4 regions of the Exiguobacterium sp. s89 genome follow, and region 1 is predicted to be linked to each of the others. Evidence: predicted binding sites of a transcription regulator. Region 1 holds the regulator's gene; each other region holds the start of a gene.
What was found. The regulator Rex, encoded in region 1, represses fermentation and respiration genes when NADH is low (regulators of the CRP and FNR family bind a similar motif). The targets are predictions, from matches to a motif close to TTGTGAAATATTTCACAA.

Region 1 (4,735 bases):
TCGTGCCCGGATAGTCGAGGAGGGCATTCTCTAAAATCATCTTCGAGTCGAGATCCAAGTGGTTCGTCGGCTCGTCTAAGATGAGGAGGTTCGGTTGCTCGAGCTTCAGCTTGGCCAACGTAAGACGTGCCCGTTCACCACCCGATAGTTCGAGGACACGTTTCGTGACGTCATCGCCGCTGAAGAGAAACTGACCGAGAAGACTCCGCACTTCCTGTTCGCGCATGAGCGGCCAGTCGTTCCAAATCTCATCGATGACGCGGTTTGTGTCAGACAAGTTCTGTTGCTCCTGGTCGTAGTAACCGATTTCGACGCCCGTCCCGTAACGGATCTCACCGGTGAGGGCGGTTTGTTGTTTCGTCAATACTTTGAGTAATGTCGACTTCCCGACCCCGTTCGGACCGACGAGGGCGACGGATTCACCGCGTTGCAGTTGGAAGCGGAGATGCTGGGCGATTGGTTCTTCGTACCCGATGGCGAGGTCGCTCGCGCTCAACACATCGTTCCCGCTCTGGCGTTTGATGGAGAACGAGAGGACGGCGCTGCGTTCGTCACCGTCCGGGGCATCGAGTCGGTCGACTTTCTCGAGACGCTTCCGCACGCTTTGTGCACGCTTCGTCGTCGTCGCTCGGGCGATGTTTCGCTGAATGAAATCCTGCATCTTGGCAATCTCTTCTTGCTGCGACTCGAACTGCTTCTTCTCTTGCTCGTAAATGGCGGCCTTCTGTTCGAGATACTTCGTGTAGTTCCCGACGAAGCGACGGCTCCGATGACGTGACAGCTCATAGACGACCGAAACGACACGGTCGAGGAAGTACCGGTCGTGGGAGACGATGAGGACAGCTCCTTTATAGCCGCCCAAGTACTTCTCGAGCCAGGCGAGCGTCTCGATGTCCAAATGGTTCGTCGGCTCATCCAAGATGAGCAGGTCAGGACTTTGAAGGAGCATCTTCGCCAAGGCGAGACGCGTCCGTTGTCCCCCGGATAGCGTGTCGATGCGACGTTCGAAGTCATCCGGATAGAAGCGCATCCCATGGAGGACCGAGCGGATGGTCGCTTCATACTGGTAACCGCCACGCTCTTTGAACGTATGCTGCTCTTCATCGTAAGAAGAGAGGAGACGTTCGTACGCAGCGGCGTCATTTAGGATTCGTTCGGATCCCATGTCGGCTTCCATGCGACGGAGCGTCTTCTCCTGCTCGATCAAGTCCGTGAAGACGGTGAGCATCTCGTTCCAGATTGTCTCGTCGGATTCGAGCCCTGAGTCTTGGGCGAGATAGCCGATGGTGACGTCTTTTGGCTTCATGATGTCCCCGGAATCATAGTTGTATTCACCAGCGATGACTTTCAAAAGTGTGGACTTACCGGCACCGTTCCGACCGACGAGGGCGACACGTTCACCTTCCTGGATTTCGAGTTTTACGTTTTCTAAAATCGGCTCGACGCCGAAGGATTTGGATAAGTTGTTGACTTGCAGTAGGATCAAGTGAAAAAACCCCTTTCTCTCTATTTAGTATACTGTATTTTTCAGCGATTTTAGGTATATTCGTTGAGTGGTCATGTGAATTCGTTTACAATCAAGGTGTATGAAATTCAGATTCGTTTGTAACGTGTCGTAAAAAGGAGGCTCTTTCCGTTGAGTCAAAACGAACCAAAGATTCCACAAGCGACAGCCAAACGGTTGCCACTATACTATCGATTTATTCAAAGCCTGCATGCGTCAGGGAAACAACGTGTCTCTTCAGCAGAACTGAGTGAGGCGGTCAAGGTCGATTCGGCTACGATTCGCCGTGATTTCTCGTACTTCGGTGCGCTCGGTAAAAAGGGATATGGCTATAACGTGCAGTATCTGTTAGACTTTTTCCGAAAGACACTGAATCAAGACGAGATTACGAATGTCGCCTTGGTCGGGGTCGGTCACCTTGGGACGGCATTCGTCAACTATAACTTCCTTAAAAACAATAACACACATATCGTCGTCGGGTTCGACGCAGACGAGACAAAAGTCGGCACGACGATGTCAGGCGTCCCAATTCATCACGTCGATGAGATGGAACAGATTATGAAGCAAAACAAGATCGACGTCGCCATTTTGACGGTACCTTCTGCCTATGCGCAGCCCGTCGCAGACGACTTGGTGCGATTCGGCATCAAGGGTATCTTGAACTTCACACCGGCACGACTCACTGTACCGGACACCGTTCGCGTCCATCACATCGATTTGTCGATTGAGCTGCAGTCACTCATTTACTTTATGCAACACTATCCAACCGCTGAGGGGGTCCATCAATAATGGAATTACTAGCATCATCACTCGTCGTCGGGATGCCAGGTGGGGTGAGTCTATTTGTCATCGCCATCATCGCACTCATTCTCTTCGGACCGAAGAAATTACCGGAGTTTGGTCGCGCGGCCGGGCAGACGCTTCGTGAGTTCAAAAATGCAACGAACGGCATGATGAACGAGCACGACGAGAACGACAAGAACGACAAGAAAGCTATCGAAAAGAAAGAGCAGTAAGCCATGAATCATCAACCTGATCAAGAGCGGGAACTCACCGATCACTTGACAGAGCTGCGGAGACGACTGATGCTATCTGCATTTGTCGTCTTTGCCTTCTTTTTGATGGCTTTGCCGAGTGTCAAATATGTACTCGCGTACTTGCAAGAAGATCTCATCGAACGTGGGCTCGAACTGAACGCCTTTGGGGTCGCGGACCCACTCATGATTTACTTGAACTTGGCGCTCGTCATCGGCCTGATTGCGGCGAGCCCATTCCTACTGTATCAAGTGTGGGCGTTTGTCGCACCCGGTCTGCATCCGAATGAGCGGAAAGGCACGCTTGCCTATATCCCGATCATCTTCGGATTGTTCTTGATTGGTCTTGCGTTCGCCTACTATTGGTTGTTCCCGCTCGTCCTCGATATCTCGACGGACCTCGGGCAAGACCTCGGACTCGAACAACTCATCGGGGCCAATAATTACTTCGCGTTCTTGTTGCAGCTGACAATTCCGTTCGGTCTATTATTCCAATTACCGGTCGTGACGATGTTCCTCACCCGGATCGGTGTCGTGACCCCGTACTTCTTATCGAAGATTCGAAAGTACGCGTACTTTGCGCTATTCGTGGTCGCGGCGTTCATCACACCACCGGACTTGACGTCGCACCTCATGGTGTCACTACCGCTCTTCTTCCTATATGAGATCAGCTTATCGATTTCACGTATCACCTATAAAGGGGTGCTGCGCCGGGAGAAAGAAGCGATGGTGCAAGAACAGATGGATTTAATGAAACAGATGAATGAGAAATGAGCATCGTTCCTTCCAGGGAGACGGTGCTTTTTTGATTTTTGGTAACGAACGTTTTTCAACAACACGAAAACACATGACTGACATGATAAAATAAAGCTACTCAGTTGGATGCCAGGGGGAGAAGCGATGATTTGGGAGTACTACGGGGATGCAATCATCATCATCGGTGTGTTGACGACGATTTTATTGATTGCCATGCTGAACTTTTTGAAGTCGAAATTTAAGCGAAGACTCGTCTTTTCGTTGATGCTGCTCGTGGTAGGATACACGCTGATCTTGATTGGTCTCGTCTTTGTTCGCGGATGGGATGGTCTGGGCTGGAGCATGATCGGCTTCAGTTTATACGTGATCGGTCTTGTCACCTATATCGGCGTCGTCATCTATCACTGGATCAAAGCACGACGCACGACGAATTCGTAAGTGAACCGTTCCGGTTGCGGGACGGTTTTGTTGTCACGCATGGAGTTCAAATTTTAGACACTTTTACGTGAAATAGTGAGCAAAAGGATTGTCAAACCTTCTTGTGAAATAGTACACTAAGTTCAGAAAGTGAATGTGATTTTTATCACAAACGCTAACTTGCCTAACACCTAAAGGAGAGACAATCATATGAAAATCGCAGTCATCGGATGTACACACGCAGGAACAGCAGCTGTTAAAGGATTACTTGCCAAGCACGACAATCTCGAAATCACCGTTTACGAGCGGAACGACAACGTCAGCTTCCTCTCGTGTGGGATTGCGCTCCACGTCGGTGGGGTCGTCCAACGTGCGGAAGAGTTGTTCTACTCCTCTCCACGTGAACTTGAAGAACTCGGTGCGACGATGCGCATGAAACATGACGTCTTGTCGATTGACACCGAAGCGAAGACGGTCCACGCCAAAAATCTTGAAACCGGGGAAGACGTGCATGACACGTATGACCGTTTGATTGTCACGACGGGTTCATGGCCGATCGTCCCAACGCTCCCAGGAATCGAAATGAATGGAATCGAGCTCTGTAAAAACTACGCGCATGCCCAACGCATTATCGAGCGTGCGACGGATGCGACGAAGATTGCCGTCATCGGGGCGGGCTATATCGGGGTCGAACTCGTCGAAGCGTTCGAAGCATACGGAAAACATGTCACATTTATCGATAGTGCCGACCGCATCTTGAACAAATATCTCGATAAGTCGTTCACAGATCCATTAGAAGCGGACATGACCAGTCGCGGGATCGATCTTGAACTCGGTCAGACGGTTGAAGCGTTCCGTGGAACAGATGGGAACGTCACACATGTCGTGACAGACAAAGGTGAATTCGAAGCGGATCTCGTCATCTTGTGCGTCGGATTCCGTCCGAATACAGGACTCCTAGAAGGACAGGTCGACATGCTCGGGAACGGCGCCATCATCGTCGATGAATACATGCGCACGAGCA
Region 2 (4,735 bases), on a different contig from region 1:
TTTCAACTTCTCTAATTCTCCTCGAAGAGGTGGCAAGAACGAACGGTTGTTGATGAAGGCGAGTGCCTTCACGCCATCGACGTGTGAAAGACGACGAAGGAGTTCCGGTTTGTAGCGACGCGTCGTCAACAGATAGCCGTATGTCACTTGATCGCTGACAGCACGTTCGATTTTGATATGAGCCGGCTCGTTCATGAATGGTGATGACCACTCTTTGAGTGAATCGGTGAGTGTTGCCGAGACGAGTGCAAGCTGACGCTCATGCGCAGTATGCTTGATGATTCGTTCTGCGGCCTCTGTCAAACCGCTGTCGATGATTTGGTCGGCTTCATCTAAAATAACGGTATGTGTCTCGTGAAGCTTCAGTTTTTTCTTGTCAATCAACTCGACGAGACGACCCGGTGTCCCGACAATCAAATGCGGCTTTTTCTTGATCCGGTCGATTTGGCGTTTCAATTCGACACCGCCGATGAATGAACCGATGCGGACGTCGCCTTTTTCAGTGAAGCGCTGTGCGACTTGTTGAATCTGCATGACAAGTTCACGAGTCGGGGCGACGATGACGACTTGGATACGATCGTTCGACGGATCAATCTTTTCAATCGCGGGAAGTAAATAGGCGAGCGTCTTACCCGTTCCCGTCGGTGCTTCGATTGTCACGTCTTTTCCATCTAATAGTAGGGGAAACGCTTCTTTTTGGACCGGCATCGGCTCGTTAAAGCCCATCCGTTCCCACGTTTCGTTAATAAAAGGTTTTGTAAAATTCATAATCGGTCTCCTTATCTTTAGGCAAAAACAAAGGAAGCGAAAGCGCTCCCTCGTCAAATATAGCGAACATGCTCCTGACCATCTTCCATTGTAGAACGTAACGTCTGTGTAAACGTTTGACCGTCCTCAATGAGTTGGATGTGGGCATCCGCACCTTTTTCTGTCAATTTAACTTGTTCAATCGTGAATCCTTGATAGACACGATACTGTAACTCGGTCGTCATTTGCTCGAACGGCTTCAGCTCCGGGTGTGTCGTGATGACATTCATTGGACGCGACTCAAGTGCAGCGAGTAGTTGGTCGCGATAATCGATAAAATCTTCATTTTCGATGTCATCGTCAAAGCGAATCCAGAACCCTCCATCTTCAAATTCTGTGATAAATCCGTCACGCTTTTCACCTGCCTCGTCGACCTTCAATGAGATACGATCGCCGACTTGAAAGGTATTGTTTGTTGTTAATGGTTCGTACGTCATAAGTAGAACCCCTTCCTCTTATACAATGTTCTGCCTTCATTGTGTCTGATACGACACGAAAATTCAAGTTCTAACCGAGTGATGTGAGTTAAATCACTCTAAAAACTGTATAGTTAGTCACAGAACAATCAAAATAGTACAGATGAAATTGAAACCCTATCTAACAGGGATTCATCTGTTTCAAACTTTATGAAGTAAGGAATATAACAGTTTGTAAAACGCTTTCAAAAACGGCTGTTTTATCACGTTCATAAGATTGTTACAAGTTTCACAATAATGTAAAACATATTGTTCACGTTTTCACGTACACTTCAAGTATAGATAGCAGGCAGTTACTTTCGAGAATGAGGAGTGAATCAACATGGCAACCGAAATCAAATCCGCATGGTCAGGTTTTGTACCTGGTCAATGGACGAATGAAGTAAACGTCAGTGAGTTTATCCGTTTGAACCGTCATGAATACACAGGGAACGATACGTTCTTAGCAGGTCCGACAGAAGCGACGAACGTTCTGTGGAATCGTGTGATGGAACTTACAAAAGAAGAACGTGAACGTGGAGGCGTCTGGGACGTCGATCAACACACACCATCGACGATTGTGTCGCATGGACCAGGCTACTTAAACAAAGAGTTAGAAAAAGTCGTCGGCGTTCAAACGGATGAACCGTTCAAACGTTCGATTCACCCGAATGGCGGTATTCGTATGGTTGATGCCGCACTCGAATCATATGGTTTCGAACCAGATGAAGAAATCACAAAAATTTACTCAGAAATCCGTAAAACACATAACCAAGGTGTCTTCGATGCCTATACGCCTGAGATGCGGGCCGCTCGTAAGTCGGGAATCATCACAGGTCTTCCGGATGCTTACGGTCGTGGACGCATCATCGGGGACTATCGTCGCGTCGCTCTCTATGGGATTGACTTCTTGATGGCAGAACGTAAAAAAGATTTGGCAAAACGCGGCGGATTCTTATCTGAATCGGACATCCGCGAGCGGGAAGAGCTGAATGAACAACTTCGTGCCCTCCAAGAGCTCAAGCAACTCGGATCGGCTTATGGGTTTGACCTTGGTCGTCCTGCGGAAAACACGCAAGAAGCGTATCAATGGGTGTACTTGGCCTATCTCGCAGCCATCAAAGAACAAAATGGTGCGGCGATGTCACTCGGTCGCGTCTCCACGTTCCTTGATGTGTACGCAGAGCGTGATATCGAGTCTGGTCGTTTGACGGAATCAGATGTCCAAGAAATCGTCGACCACTTCATCATGAAGCTTCGGATCGTCAAATTCTTACGGACGCCGGACTATAACGAATTATTCTCAGGTGACCCAACATGGGTAACAGAATCAATCGGTGGGATGAGTGAAGATGGTCGCTCGAACGTCACGAAGAGCTCGTTCCGATTCTTGCATTCACTCACAAACCTTGGACCAGCTCCGGAACCGAACTTGACTGTCCTTTGGTCAACGAAACTTCCAGAAGGGTTTAAACAATACTGTGCGAAAATGTCGATTGAAACGTCGGCCATTCAATACGAAAACGATGATTTGATGATGCCACAATTCGGCGACGACTACGGCATCGCATGTTGTGTATCACCGATGAAGATCGGGAAACAAATGCAGTTCTTCGGTGCGCGTGCCAACATGGCAAAAGCCCTTCTTTATAGCATGAACGGCGGACGCGATGAGAAGAACGGCGCTCAAATTGCCCCGGTTTGGGAAATGAACACAGAAGATGTACTCACGTACGAAAAAGTATATGCCGATTTCGACCGTACACTCGACTGGTTGGCAGAACTATACGTCAACACACTCAACGTCATTCACTTCATGCATGACAAATATGCATATGAACGAATCGAAATGGCGCTTCACGATCCAGAAATCTTACGGACGATGGCTTGTGGAATCGCTGGTCTCTCGGTAACGGCCGACAGTCTCTCGGCAATCAAATACGCGAACGTTAAACCGGTCCGTAACGAAGAAGGAATCATCATCGACTTCGAAACAGAAGGAGACTTCCCGAAATTCGGAAACAATGATGACCGTGTCGATGCGATCGCTGTCGAACTCGTCGAGTCATTCATGGAAAAAGTACGGAAACATAAAACGTACCGTGACGCGCTTCACACACAATCGGTACTCACGATCACATCAAACGTCGTCTACGGTAAGAAAACTGGGAACACGCCAGACGGTCGTCGTGCTGGTGAACCGTTTGCTCCTGGAGCAAACCCAATGCATGGACGAGATACTAAAGGTGCGGCTGCATCACTTTCATCAGTCGCGAAACTTCCGTTTGAGCACGCACAGGATGGAATCTCGTACACGTTCTCAATCGTACCGAAAGCACTCGGAAAAGAAGAAATCGCACGTGAACTCAACTTGGCGGCACTTCTCGACGGTTATATGAGTGGAGAGCATAAGGGACATCATTTGAACGTCAACGTCTTCAACCGTGAAACACTCCTTGATGCGATGGAACATCCAGAAGAGTATCCACAGCTCACAATCCGCGTATCTGGATATGCAGTCAACTTCATCAAATTGACGCGTGAGCAACAGATTGATGTAATCAACCGTACGTTCCACGGTTCGTTGTAAATAAAGGCTTAGCGGCCTTCGTTAGGAAGGTCGCTCATTCGTTAGGAGGTCATTTCGATGACAATGGGATATGTACACTCGGTCGAATCATTCGGAACAGTTGACGGCCCTGGTATTCGCTTCATCGTCTTTTTACAAGGTTGTGCGTTACGTTGCCTGTATTGCCATAATGCGGACACGTGGGATTTCAAAAAGAATAATCACCGCTCGGCTGAAGACGTCATTCAAGAGGCGCTCAGCTACCGTCCGTTCATGGAAGCATCGAATGGTGGCATCACCATCTCTGGTGGCGATCCACTCGCGCAACCCGAATTTTTAGAGGCGCTACTACGTGAAGCGAAAAAGCACGGGCTCCATACGACGCTCGATACGTCCGGTGCGCTCCGTCCTCCTAATTTGGATGCGATTTTAGATCATACCGATCTTGTCTTGCTCGATATCAAGCATATCGATGACGATATGTGTAAAAAGCTAACGGGTCGTAGCAATGCCAACACGCTCGCGCTTGCCGAACATCTTTCCGAGCGCGGAACAAAAATGTGGATTCGCCACGTCCTCGTTCCTGGGTGGACGCTTGAAGAAGGTGCGCTTCGTCGCACCGCCGCGTTCATTCAGAAGCTAGACCATGTCGAGAAAGTCGAAATCTTGCCGTATCATGAAATGGGCGTCTACAAATGGGAGGCGCTTGGATTAGATTATCCGCTTAAAGGAACGAAACCTCCGACATCAGATGAAGTCGAGTGGGCGGAAGGGATTTTGCAGGGAACTGTATAAAATAAGCGCAGGCCACATCGGCCTGCGCTTGTTTTATTGATTTAGAGATTAGACAAAAGTTTGGAGAATCAAAAAGAGATTTAATGCGATGACAATCGCTGTAATTCCC
Region 3 (4,735 bases), on a different contig from region 1:
CTCGTGGAGGCGGCTCAAACGTCCGAACGTACCCGGTCTGAGAATCCGTAAGCGAGTATGTCCTGCACATCAATCGGACTTTTCGTGGAGATGAGAGCATCTCCACTTTTTTTCTGTCCTTCGATTTGATGAAGTGCGATTTTCTCCAGCTGACGTCCTATTTTTAAAGCGATTGGCGCAGATTCATGGCATCGTAAGTTTTCGATAGTCACTTCGTCGGTGCGGTTCTCCCCTCCAAACAGCTCGAGGTCGGCTCGGGCTGTGGTAAACCCGCGAACGGAAATTCGTTTCAACTGTACACGTCTTGACTTATATTGAATCGCAAGTGCTGGATGCTGTTCATAGTCGTAGGTCGGGTCGCCGATGGCAGTCAAACCATGGATGAAGACATCTTGATATGCGGAAACGACCAGACTCCGTGGCGAGGATTTTGCATAAAGCGGGCTTCGGACTGGCTCGATGGATACCAAATTTGTACCGGACAGGAAGCGTGCAGTCGCGGAATCCGGATCGTCTGCCAAATGATGACCGATGTGGCGGAAGTTGAACGAACGATTGTCGTGAACGGAGAGATGTCCGAAGATATGGACGTCGTGTGCGGCTGACGAGGTTCCATGCGCTTTTACTTCGATACCTCCAAAACAGCCTTCCGTTCTGTTGTGAACAAGCGTGACGTGACGCGAACCGTCATCAATTTCAATGCCGTTTGAGTTTGAGAATCCTAAAGCGTGCGTTCGGCCATGGGGGTGATGACAATAACAGTTAGTGATGTAGATGGCATCACTATGATGTGTTGTGATCCCATCGTCCCCATAATTCGTTGCTTCGAGTTGATTGAGATGGATATACCGACTTCCGTTTGCCGCACGAAGTCCGTCACCTAGGTAGTGATAGTGCGGGGACGTAATGTCAAACGCATGGAGCCCGGCATTTTTAGCCGTCACATGATGCACCCATCCATACGTCACGTGCGCGAATGTCAAAGCGCTCGATGTCGTGTCACCGCTTGTCGTTCGTTTCACGTCACCTAAACGATCAACGTTCCAATCAAGTGTAAGATGGGATACCTCGATATGATGATTGCCGGCGAATGGGGTCGTATTTCGTAAAAGACGGCGATGCTTCGGAGCCCGATCGGATAATTTGAGGATTGTGACGTCTTGTCCGGCACCTTCAAGTGTACAACTAGAAGGAAGGCGAATTCCTCGAACGATATATACACCTGGTGGCACATAGACACGGCGATTAGAGCGGAGGGCGAGACGAAAGGCGAGGGTGCAGTCCGTCTTGCCATCTCCAACAGCCCCATAGTTCGTCACATCGACACGTGATTTTGTCATATGCATCAGATTCAAATATTCCGCATCGAGTCGGCGCATCCAAACGGGACGAACCACTCCATCGATCTGTTCAAGCGGAAGAGACGTCCGGACAGGCGAAACTCGCTCCGTTAATGGGATTCGACAAGCGTATGTTTGGCTCATTGCTGGATAAGTTGTTTTACTCGTGGTATGATGCCACTTGAGTGTTTGATGAATTAATTCTTCTTCAGACCAGTCGGAATAAGCAGCAATCATCGATGCGATTGACTGTTGATCATTTGAATTTTTCATAATAGATCCCCCTAGTGTCATCTTCTCTAGGGTGTACCCGTTTCGACTTATTTTTAGCAATCAGAAGTATTTACTAGACAGAAGCATCTAACCATGTTATATTCAATATGTGCTTAATTAAGAATAGCTGGAATCATAATTCACAAGTGCTTGGGATTATTTTTCATTAGATAATTCCAGAGGCTTGTATTTTTTTTGGTCAAGTTTTTTCTAGTAAGGCACTACTATAACGCATAGCGTTTATTTCAGGAGGGTTCATTCATGAACACAGGTAAAGTAAAATGGTTTAACTCAGAAAAAGGTTACGGCTTCATCGAAATGGAAGGCGGAGACGACGTATTCGTACACTTCTCAGCAATCCAAGGCGACGGCTTCAAAACACTTGAAGAAGGCCAAGAAGTAACTTTCGAAATCACAGACGGAGCTCGTGGACCACAAGCTTCTAACGTTGAAAAAATCTAATCTTCCTTTCTAAGGAATATGATACCTGCTCGCATCGGCGAGCAGGTTTTTTTGTGTTTAACCATATGGTTTGAGGGAACAGTATACGAGCGACAAATCGTGAAGGAGGAATTCGGAATGAGTGCAAAAGAAACAGCATTAAAAATATTAGACTCAAGTAATGTAGGTACAATGGCGACTGTATATAAAGTAAAACCGCACAGTCGATATATGACATTTTTCCATGAAGATTTCACGCTCTATACAGCAACTTCAAACGATACAGATAAGGTAGAGGAATTAGAGAGAAATCCATATACTCATATTTTAATTGGTTACGATGGAGATGGAGTCGGCGACACGTACCTAGAAATCTTAGGAAAAGCAACGGTGTCAGATGATGAATCGATGAAAGAAAAAGTATGGAATGACAAACTTGAAGGATGGTTCGATGGACCGGATGATCCAAAACTCATCATTCTCAAAATCGAACCTGAATCAATGCGTGTGATGAACAAAAAAGGTCAACCATCCCAAGAAGTCACCTTATAATACTCTTAGAGACGCCTAAAGAAGGCGTCTTTTTGTATATGTGAATAGACTGTGGCATACATATGTACGAATTATGAACAAGGAAGATTATATATGTGAAAAAGTGAACATAGATGATATATTGTGAATGTAATCACATTATTCATTTATTTAACTTCTTAAAGGGAGGAATTATTATGTTCACGAAATTTTGGCAAAACCACAATGTTGCCACAGCGATTTTAACGGTATTACGTGTATGGCTCGGTTATCATTGGTTGACGGCAGGTTGGGGTAAAATCACAGGTGGTTTTGGAACAGAAGGATTTTTAAACAACGCGGTGTCACTCGCCACTGGAGAACATCCAGCTGTCGCAGGATGGTGGGCCGCATTCTTAGAAAACTTTGCAATCCCGAACGCTGGATTATTCGATGTCCTCATTCCTTATGGTGAATTTTTGGTCGGCCTAGGGTTATTACTCGGTGCACTCACACGTAGTGCAGCATTCTTCGGACTTGTCATGAACATGGCGTTCTTACTTTCAGGAACAGTCAGCACGAACCCGACGATGTTGATCGTATCTGTCTTGATTTTAGTTGCCGGTCATAACGCTGGCAAAATCGGAGTCGACGGCTTGTTCCTTCGTAACTTCGTTGAAACGAAAGTATTGCACCGTTCACCAAATCGTCAAATAGCCTCGTAACTTTTATATGTTCTCCTGTGACAAACCTCTCACGTTTCGGCTACGATAGATGTAGCCTAACAGAGATAAAGGAGAACGCATATGACTATGACTCATTTTAAATGGATTGGCTACACAGAAGGGGTATCCTTCTTGCTGTTACTATTAATCGCGATGCCACTGAAATATATGGCCGGCATTCCACTTGCGGTCAGTATTGTCGGCGCAGCGCACGGTTTCTTGTTTGTTGCTTACGTGCTCGCAGCCGTGTACATGGCGTGGCGCTTCCGTTGGGGCTTCAAAGTTTTGACGCTTGCTGTTATGGCATCCGTCATCCCATTCGGACCATTTTTATTAGAAAAACGGGTACTCCCGTCAACAGAGAAGACATCGAACTGATTCGTTCGATGTCTTTTTCGTTACGACACACGTTCGGCTGACTGAAGTGCAGCTTTTTCTGCCTGGATGTCGTGACGGATGCGATAGGTGAGTGTGAAAGTACATAAGAGTAGACCAATCATACAGGCGGTATATAGATGAGCGACTGGCACAAGATCACTTAATATTCCGAATAAGATGAAACCGATTGGTGTGATCCCCATCGCGAGTGATTCGAGTACCCCAATCACACGACCTAAGTAGTTCGGGTCCGTATTCGTTTGTAAGAGCAATTGAATGGGGATATTGACACGTACGATGAAGAAACCGCTCAGTAAAGCGAACATCGCAAAAAAGAAAATCGACGTGATGACGTTGAAGTTCAAATATAATGGAATGGCAGGGCCGACAAATAGAATGCTGAGTATGGTCAGTGCTGATCGCATGGTCGATAGGCGATGTTTGATGTTGAATAACGGCAAGGCGTGAAGTAAAGAAGCGACTAAAAATCCAATGGCAACCATGCTTTCAAGTAGTCCGAACTGGAACGGGGACACACCGACCTCTTGTAATGCTGCAATCGGGAACAACACTTCTGACGCGACGAAAAAGAAGTTCAAGAATGCGGCGAGGACGGCGACCGTCCATAAAACGCGCTGCTGTTTCAAATAAGACAGACCGGACCGTACATCTTCCCAGGTGGATTGTTCGGTTGGAGCAACCTCTTTCTGATGAAATGTGAGTCGAGAAGCAAGTAACGCAGCAATCATGAAGAATAGGGCTGAGCTGAATAAAAACACTGGAATCGGTATGAGTTTAAACAGTGCTCCGGCAAGAAGCGGAGTACCGATACTTGAGATGGAGATGATACTTTGAATGAGGGAGTTGGCACGTTGAAGCTCTTCCTCTTCAAATAGAAGTGGAATCGAACTCGATAGCGTGACCGATAAGAAAGTGGAGACGATGGATAAGAAAAATGTGATGACATAAAAGGCAGGTGCTTCAAAAGTCCACATTAGACTTCCAATCCCTGCGAGTAAAAATAATCCTCCATTCAAAGACTCCATCTTGATGATGACGCCTTTTCGG
Region 4 (4,735 bases), on a different contig from region 1:
TGACTTAGAAGGTACGATTCGTGATTTAGTAGAGATGGCGATTCAACAGCGTTCGATTGATATTGCGAAATATCGTGAGGAAGCATCAATTCTCATGGCGTGTAAACGATCGATCAAAGCGAATCATCCACTTAATATGGAGATGATGCGACAATTGATTGATGATTTAAGCCGAACAACGTCTCCTTTCACATGTCCTCACGGTCGACCGATTCTCGTGAAGTGGAGTACGTATGAACTCGAGAAGTTGTTTAAACGCGTCATGTAATCGTCTTGTTACTTCTTTTTAATACGCTGTAACGTTTATTCAACAGTCCACATGGGAAAACTATACACATGTCACGCAACGCATCGAGGTTGAGAGGTGGCTTTTTCACTGCCTCACCCTCAAGATGTCGACATGAAATGTATATCCATGTAGGAGGAAAAGAAAATGACGAACAAACTTCAAGTATCAAAACGAGAATTACGCCCACGCTCACTACGCACGAAGTTGCGTAACGAAGGAAAAGCGTTAGGCGTCGTCTACGGCTATAAAGTAGACAGTACGCCAATCGTGTTTGACGAGATGGATCTTCGTAAAATTCTTCGAGACCATGGTGACAATGCCTTGATTGAACTCCATTACGATGGAAACAAAATCAACACGCTCGTGCACGGATCGGAAACGAACCCGTTCACAAACTTCTATCAACACGTTGAGTTCATGGCTGTGAAGATGGATGAAGAGACAGAAGTCGAAGCGGATATCATCCTTGTTGGTGACGCGAAAGGCGTCAAAGAAGGCGGATACCTCGCCCAGTCACTCTATAAAGTGACGGTCGCAGCGACACCTGCCAACATTCCTGAACGCATCGAACTTGACGTGTCAGACCTCGAAATCGGTGATTCGGTGACGGTAGCAGACCTTCCGAAAGACAAATCGTACACGATTGTCTCAGAGTCAGACATGCATATCGCATCAGTGAATGAGCCGGTTGCTTCTGAGGAAGAAGAGACGGAAGAAGCTTCAACTGAAGGGGAAGCTTCAGAAGGATCTTCTGAAGAAACAGAAGAATCGACTGAGGATAAAGAATAAAAGTTACGTCTGTGTCTGTAATAATGACACGACTCAATTGAGAGGAGCATCGTCCCGAGATGGGGCGATGCTCCTCTGTTTATGAAGCAGCTCTGTTTACTGAACATTTTTTGAGCAACCGATTTTCAGGTGTCGAAACCATTTTTATTATTTCCTTTTAACAATAGTAGGCGAGAATTCTCCTTCCTCTAAGCGTCTGGGGGCGAAGCCCAGCGTAGGTGGGAGATGAATCGCCCGTCTTGGCAAAATTGTATTGGCTTGATATAATCAGTGTAACCAATCAAAAGGACTGATATATCAATGAAAATGGATACAAATAAACATTCAGTCTTTCTTCTGAATTATCACCTCGTCTTGGTAGTCAAATATAGACGCAAGGTGATTGACGACGACGTCTCGGAGTTCGCGAGACGAACGTTCGAACGGATCGGCGCGTCATACCATATCACACTGACCGAATGGAATCATGACGGTGATCATGTCCATGTGTTGTTCAAAGCCCACCCGAACACAGAGATGTCGAAGTTTCTGAACGCCTACAAGAGCGCCAGCAGCCGACTGATCAAACGAGACTTTCCACACGTCAAGAGACGACTGTGGAAAGAAATGTTCTGGTCTCGAAGCTACTGCCTCGTGACGACCGGCGGTGTGACGATCGACGTCATCAGGCAATACATCGAAAAACAAGGGAAGGAGTGATCACGTTGCTGAAGGCGTACAAGTTTCGACTATATCCGACAAAGCTACAACAAGAATACTTCATAAAGACGTTCGGTTGCGTCCGTTTCGTGTACAACAAGATGCTCGAAGAGCGTATCCGGCTGCATGAAGAGTCGAAGCTGAACCCTGACGCGAAACAGAAGCTCCCGACCCCGGCGAAGTACAAGCCCGAATTCCCTTTCTTGAAAGAGGTCGACAGTCTGTCCCTTGCCAACGCCCAGATGGATCTGAACAAGGCATACGCCAACTTCTTCCGGGACAGGTCTGTCGGTTTCCCGAAGTTCAAATCGAAGCACAGTGACCGCGCCTCCTACACGACCAACAATCAGAACGGTAGCGTCCGGATCGAGGACGGGAAGGTGAAACTCCCTAAGATCGGCTTCGTGAAGTTCAACCAACATCGTCCTTTCGAGGGGATCATCAAGTCCGTGACGGTCTCGATGACGAAGACGGGCAAGTTCTTCGTCTCCATCCTCGTCGATCAAGATGAGAAAAATTGGATTCCTGCCAAAAGTAAAATCGGTATCGATCTCGGCCTTGAACACTTCGCCATCATGACAAATGACGAGATGGTTTCAAACAAGATTGACAATCCTCGCTTCCTTCGCAAGTCGGAAGAGAAGGTCAAGAAGGCGCAGCGCGCTTTGTCACGAAAGAAGATCGGGAGCAAGAACCGAGAGAAGGCCAGGCTGATTCTCGCCAGGAGACACGAGAAAATCGCAAACCAACGCAAAGACTTTCTTCATAAATTGTCGAAACGAATCGTTGACGAGAACCAAGTCATCGTCGTGGAGACATTGAAATCGAACAACATGATGAAGAACCACAAGGTCGCCAAATCGATCGCCGACGTCAGTTGGTATGAGTTCGTTCGACAGCTAGAATACAAGTGTAAGTTCTACGGACGGACGCTCATCAAGGCGGATCAATGGTACGCATCGACGCAAATCTGCTCTTCCTGCGGCGAAAAAGGCGAGAAGAAAACAGTGGATGTACGCGAATGGACGTGTACGTGTGGCGCTCATCATGACCGCGACATTAATGCGAGCATCAACCTGTTGATGTTGGCAAACTAAAACGAATTCCTTCAGGGTGGGAACCATCCGACGAGCTTGGTAAACAACCGTGGCTAGTAAAAGTGCGGTCTTCCCAAGAAGCTCCCACTTCAATTTGCGAAGCAAATAAGTGGCGAGTAGTTCACATGCTCCAATCATTTTTTTGAAGAAAATTAATAAAAAATATAGAAGAGCTAAATTAAACAACAGTCCAAATAGTTCAAAGCTGTAATCTCCCTCTCCTAAGTTCCCTAACCAGCGGGCTGGAAATCCATAGTATGTGTAGGGCCCCTCTTCTTTAATCCCGATTTGAGGAATGAAAGAAAGGATCATTACAATAATAAAGCTTAGAGAAAACATCTTAAAATTGAATGTAGATTTAGCTTTTAACACTTTCCAACAAAACCCTTTCTGTTGTTATTAGTATTTTCATCACCCGATTTTCAGATTCCAAATTGCACTAACATTTTTGTTTGTCACAAATCCGCCATATGTAAACGATTACGATGTGAACACTCTGTCAATTCCTTCTAGAAGTGATTGTCAACAGAGACTGTACAGTTTATATTGTTAATGATTTCACATATTAGAACTGATACTTTCCTATTTAACTATTCAGAAAGAAGGGTTTGTGACATGGCATCAATGGAAATCCATGCACTCGAATCATTACGGAAAAAAGCACAGGCTTCCTCGCAAATGATTCATTATCGTCCAATGGAATACTTTTTACGGGCAATGTTAGCCGGGATCTTCATCGGCTTTGCTTCAATCTTTACGTTGAAAGTCGTTAACGGTATGTATTTAGCGGAATCTCCGTTCACGACACTCATCGGGGGCTTCTCGTTCGGGATCGCGCTCGTCATGATCATCTATGGGGGAGCCGAGTTGTTCACAGGGAATACGATGTATTTTACGACGTCCACATTGCGCGGCTATACGACGCTCAGTGATACGATGCTCGTCTGGTTGCTCTGCTTCGTTGGGAACGCACTCGGGGGCATCCTTTTCGCATTATTACTAGCACCGACTGGCGTCATCCAAGAACTTGGCATGAACAACTGGTTGTTCGCTGTCGTCGAGGGAAAAATGCATCATACGACGGTCGAAATTTTCTTCCGCGCCATCTTCTGTAACTGGATGGTCTGTCTCGCTATTTTCTTACCGAAACAAATGAAAAATGAGTTCGCTCAAATCTTCTCGATGATCTTTCTTGTCGCGGTCTTCTTCGCTTCAGGATTCGACCACGTCATTGCCAACTTCGTCTTGTTCGCCTTGACGCTCGTCGTCCCACACCCTGAGACGATCAGCATGGCAGGTGCGATTCACAACTTGATTCCTGCGACGTTCGGTAACATTATCGGTGGAGCGCTCTTCATGGGAGCCATCTATACATGGCTTAACTCGAAAGGTCTCCGTGAGGCACAAGAACTCGAGGAAGAAGTCGAATTAAAAGTCGTAAAAGCTGCTAAATAAATGACGTTTATCACATATAACGTAGAGCCTTGTCTTATCGAAGACGAGGTTCTTTTTTGTCGTAAAGGCACAGGTAAACTGTCACAATATCGACTCGTGACCATCGAGAAAAACACGTGTCATAATCTATATATAGGATTTTAAAAACAATTTTAAATGTTTAAAATCCATATATAGTGAGGTGATAGGTTTTGAAATTATTGCAGTTGTATGAGGACGTCTGCGTCTTACCAGACCAAGACTTAGTGCAGGAAAATGCGAACGTGGACGGAAAGTCCCCGCTCGGGAAATTAGCACGACTCTCTTCAGAAGTGTCTAAAGAACTGTCGCAGACGTATTTAATGTCGGAGCGATCAAAACAGGCCGTAAGTGAGAACTATCTATACGTGCACGACGCCGACTATTA

Region 2: the regulator Rex is predicted to act here: its motif matches at 1,501-1,518, upstream of pflB (formate C-acetyltransferase).
Region 3: the regulator Rex is predicted to act here: its motif matches at 2,728-2,745, upstream of KNO96_RS10715 (DoxX family membrane protein).
Region 4: the regulator Rex is predicted to act here: its motif matches at 3,421-3,438, upstream of KNO96_RS02685 (formate/nitrite transporter family protein).

Annotation. Positions count from the first base shown of each region.
Region 1 is NZ_JACSKS010000005.1:103,201-107,935, reverse strand. Features, by position in the region: gene KNO96_RS12615 (ABC-F family ATP-binding cassette domain-containing protein) at 1-1,486, opposite strand, end outside; gene KNO96_RS12610 (redox-sensing transcriptional repressor Rex) at 1,637-2,293, shown strand; gene KNO96_RS12605 (twin-arginine translocase TatA/TatE family subunit) at 2,326-2,520, shown strand; gene tatC (twin-arginine translocase subunit TatC) at 2,524-3,312, shown strand; gene KNO96_RS12595 (YesK family protein) at 3,439-3,732, shown strand; gene KNO96_RS12590 (FAD-dependent oxidoreductase) at 3,922-4,735, shown strand, end outside.
Region 2 is NZ_JACSKS010000004.1:55,313-60,047, forward strand. Features, by position in the region: gene KNO96_RS11670 (DEAD/DEAH box helicase) at 1-768, opposite strand, end outside; gene KNO96_RS11675 (hypothetical protein) at 822-1,244, opposite strand; gene pflB (formate C-acetyltransferase) at 1,618-3,852, shown strand; gene pflA (pyruvate formate-lyase-activating protein) at 3,910-4,626, shown strand; gene KNO96_RS11690 (Nramp family divalent metal transporter) at 4,675-4,735, opposite strand, start outside.
Region 3 is NZ_JACSKS010000003.1:179,309-184,043, forward strand. Features, by position in the region: gene KNO96_RS10695 (flavodoxin domain-containing protein) at 1-51, shown strand, start outside; gene KNO96_RS10700 (glycoside hydrolase family 55 protein) at 15-1,613, opposite strand; gene KNO96_RS10705 (cold-shock protein) at 1,875-2,075, shown strand; gene KNO96_RS10710 (pyridoxamine 5'-phosphate oxidase family protein) at 2,193-2,606, shown strand; gene KNO96_RS10715 (DoxX family membrane protein) at 2,783-3,289, shown strand; gene KNO96_RS10720 (DUF3817 domain-containing protein) at 3,371-3,667, shown strand; gene KNO96_RS10725 (MFS transporter) at 3,688-4,735, opposite strand, start outside.
Region 4 is NZ_JACSKS010000001.1:525,078-529,812, reverse strand. Features, by position in the region: gene mutL (DNA mismatch repair endonuclease MutL) at 1-268, shown strand, start outside; gene KNO96_RS02700 (50S ribosomal protein L25/general stress protein Ctc) at 434-1,078, shown strand; gene tnpA (IS200/IS605 family transposase) at 1,379-1,777, shown strand; gene tnpB (IS200/IS605 family element RNA-guided endonuclease TnpB) at 1,783-2,874, shown strand; gene KNO96_RS02685 (formate/nitrite transporter family protein) at 3,499-4,329, shown strand; gene KNO96_RS02680 (anaerobic ribonucleoside triphosphate reductase) at 4,521-4,735, shown strand, end outside.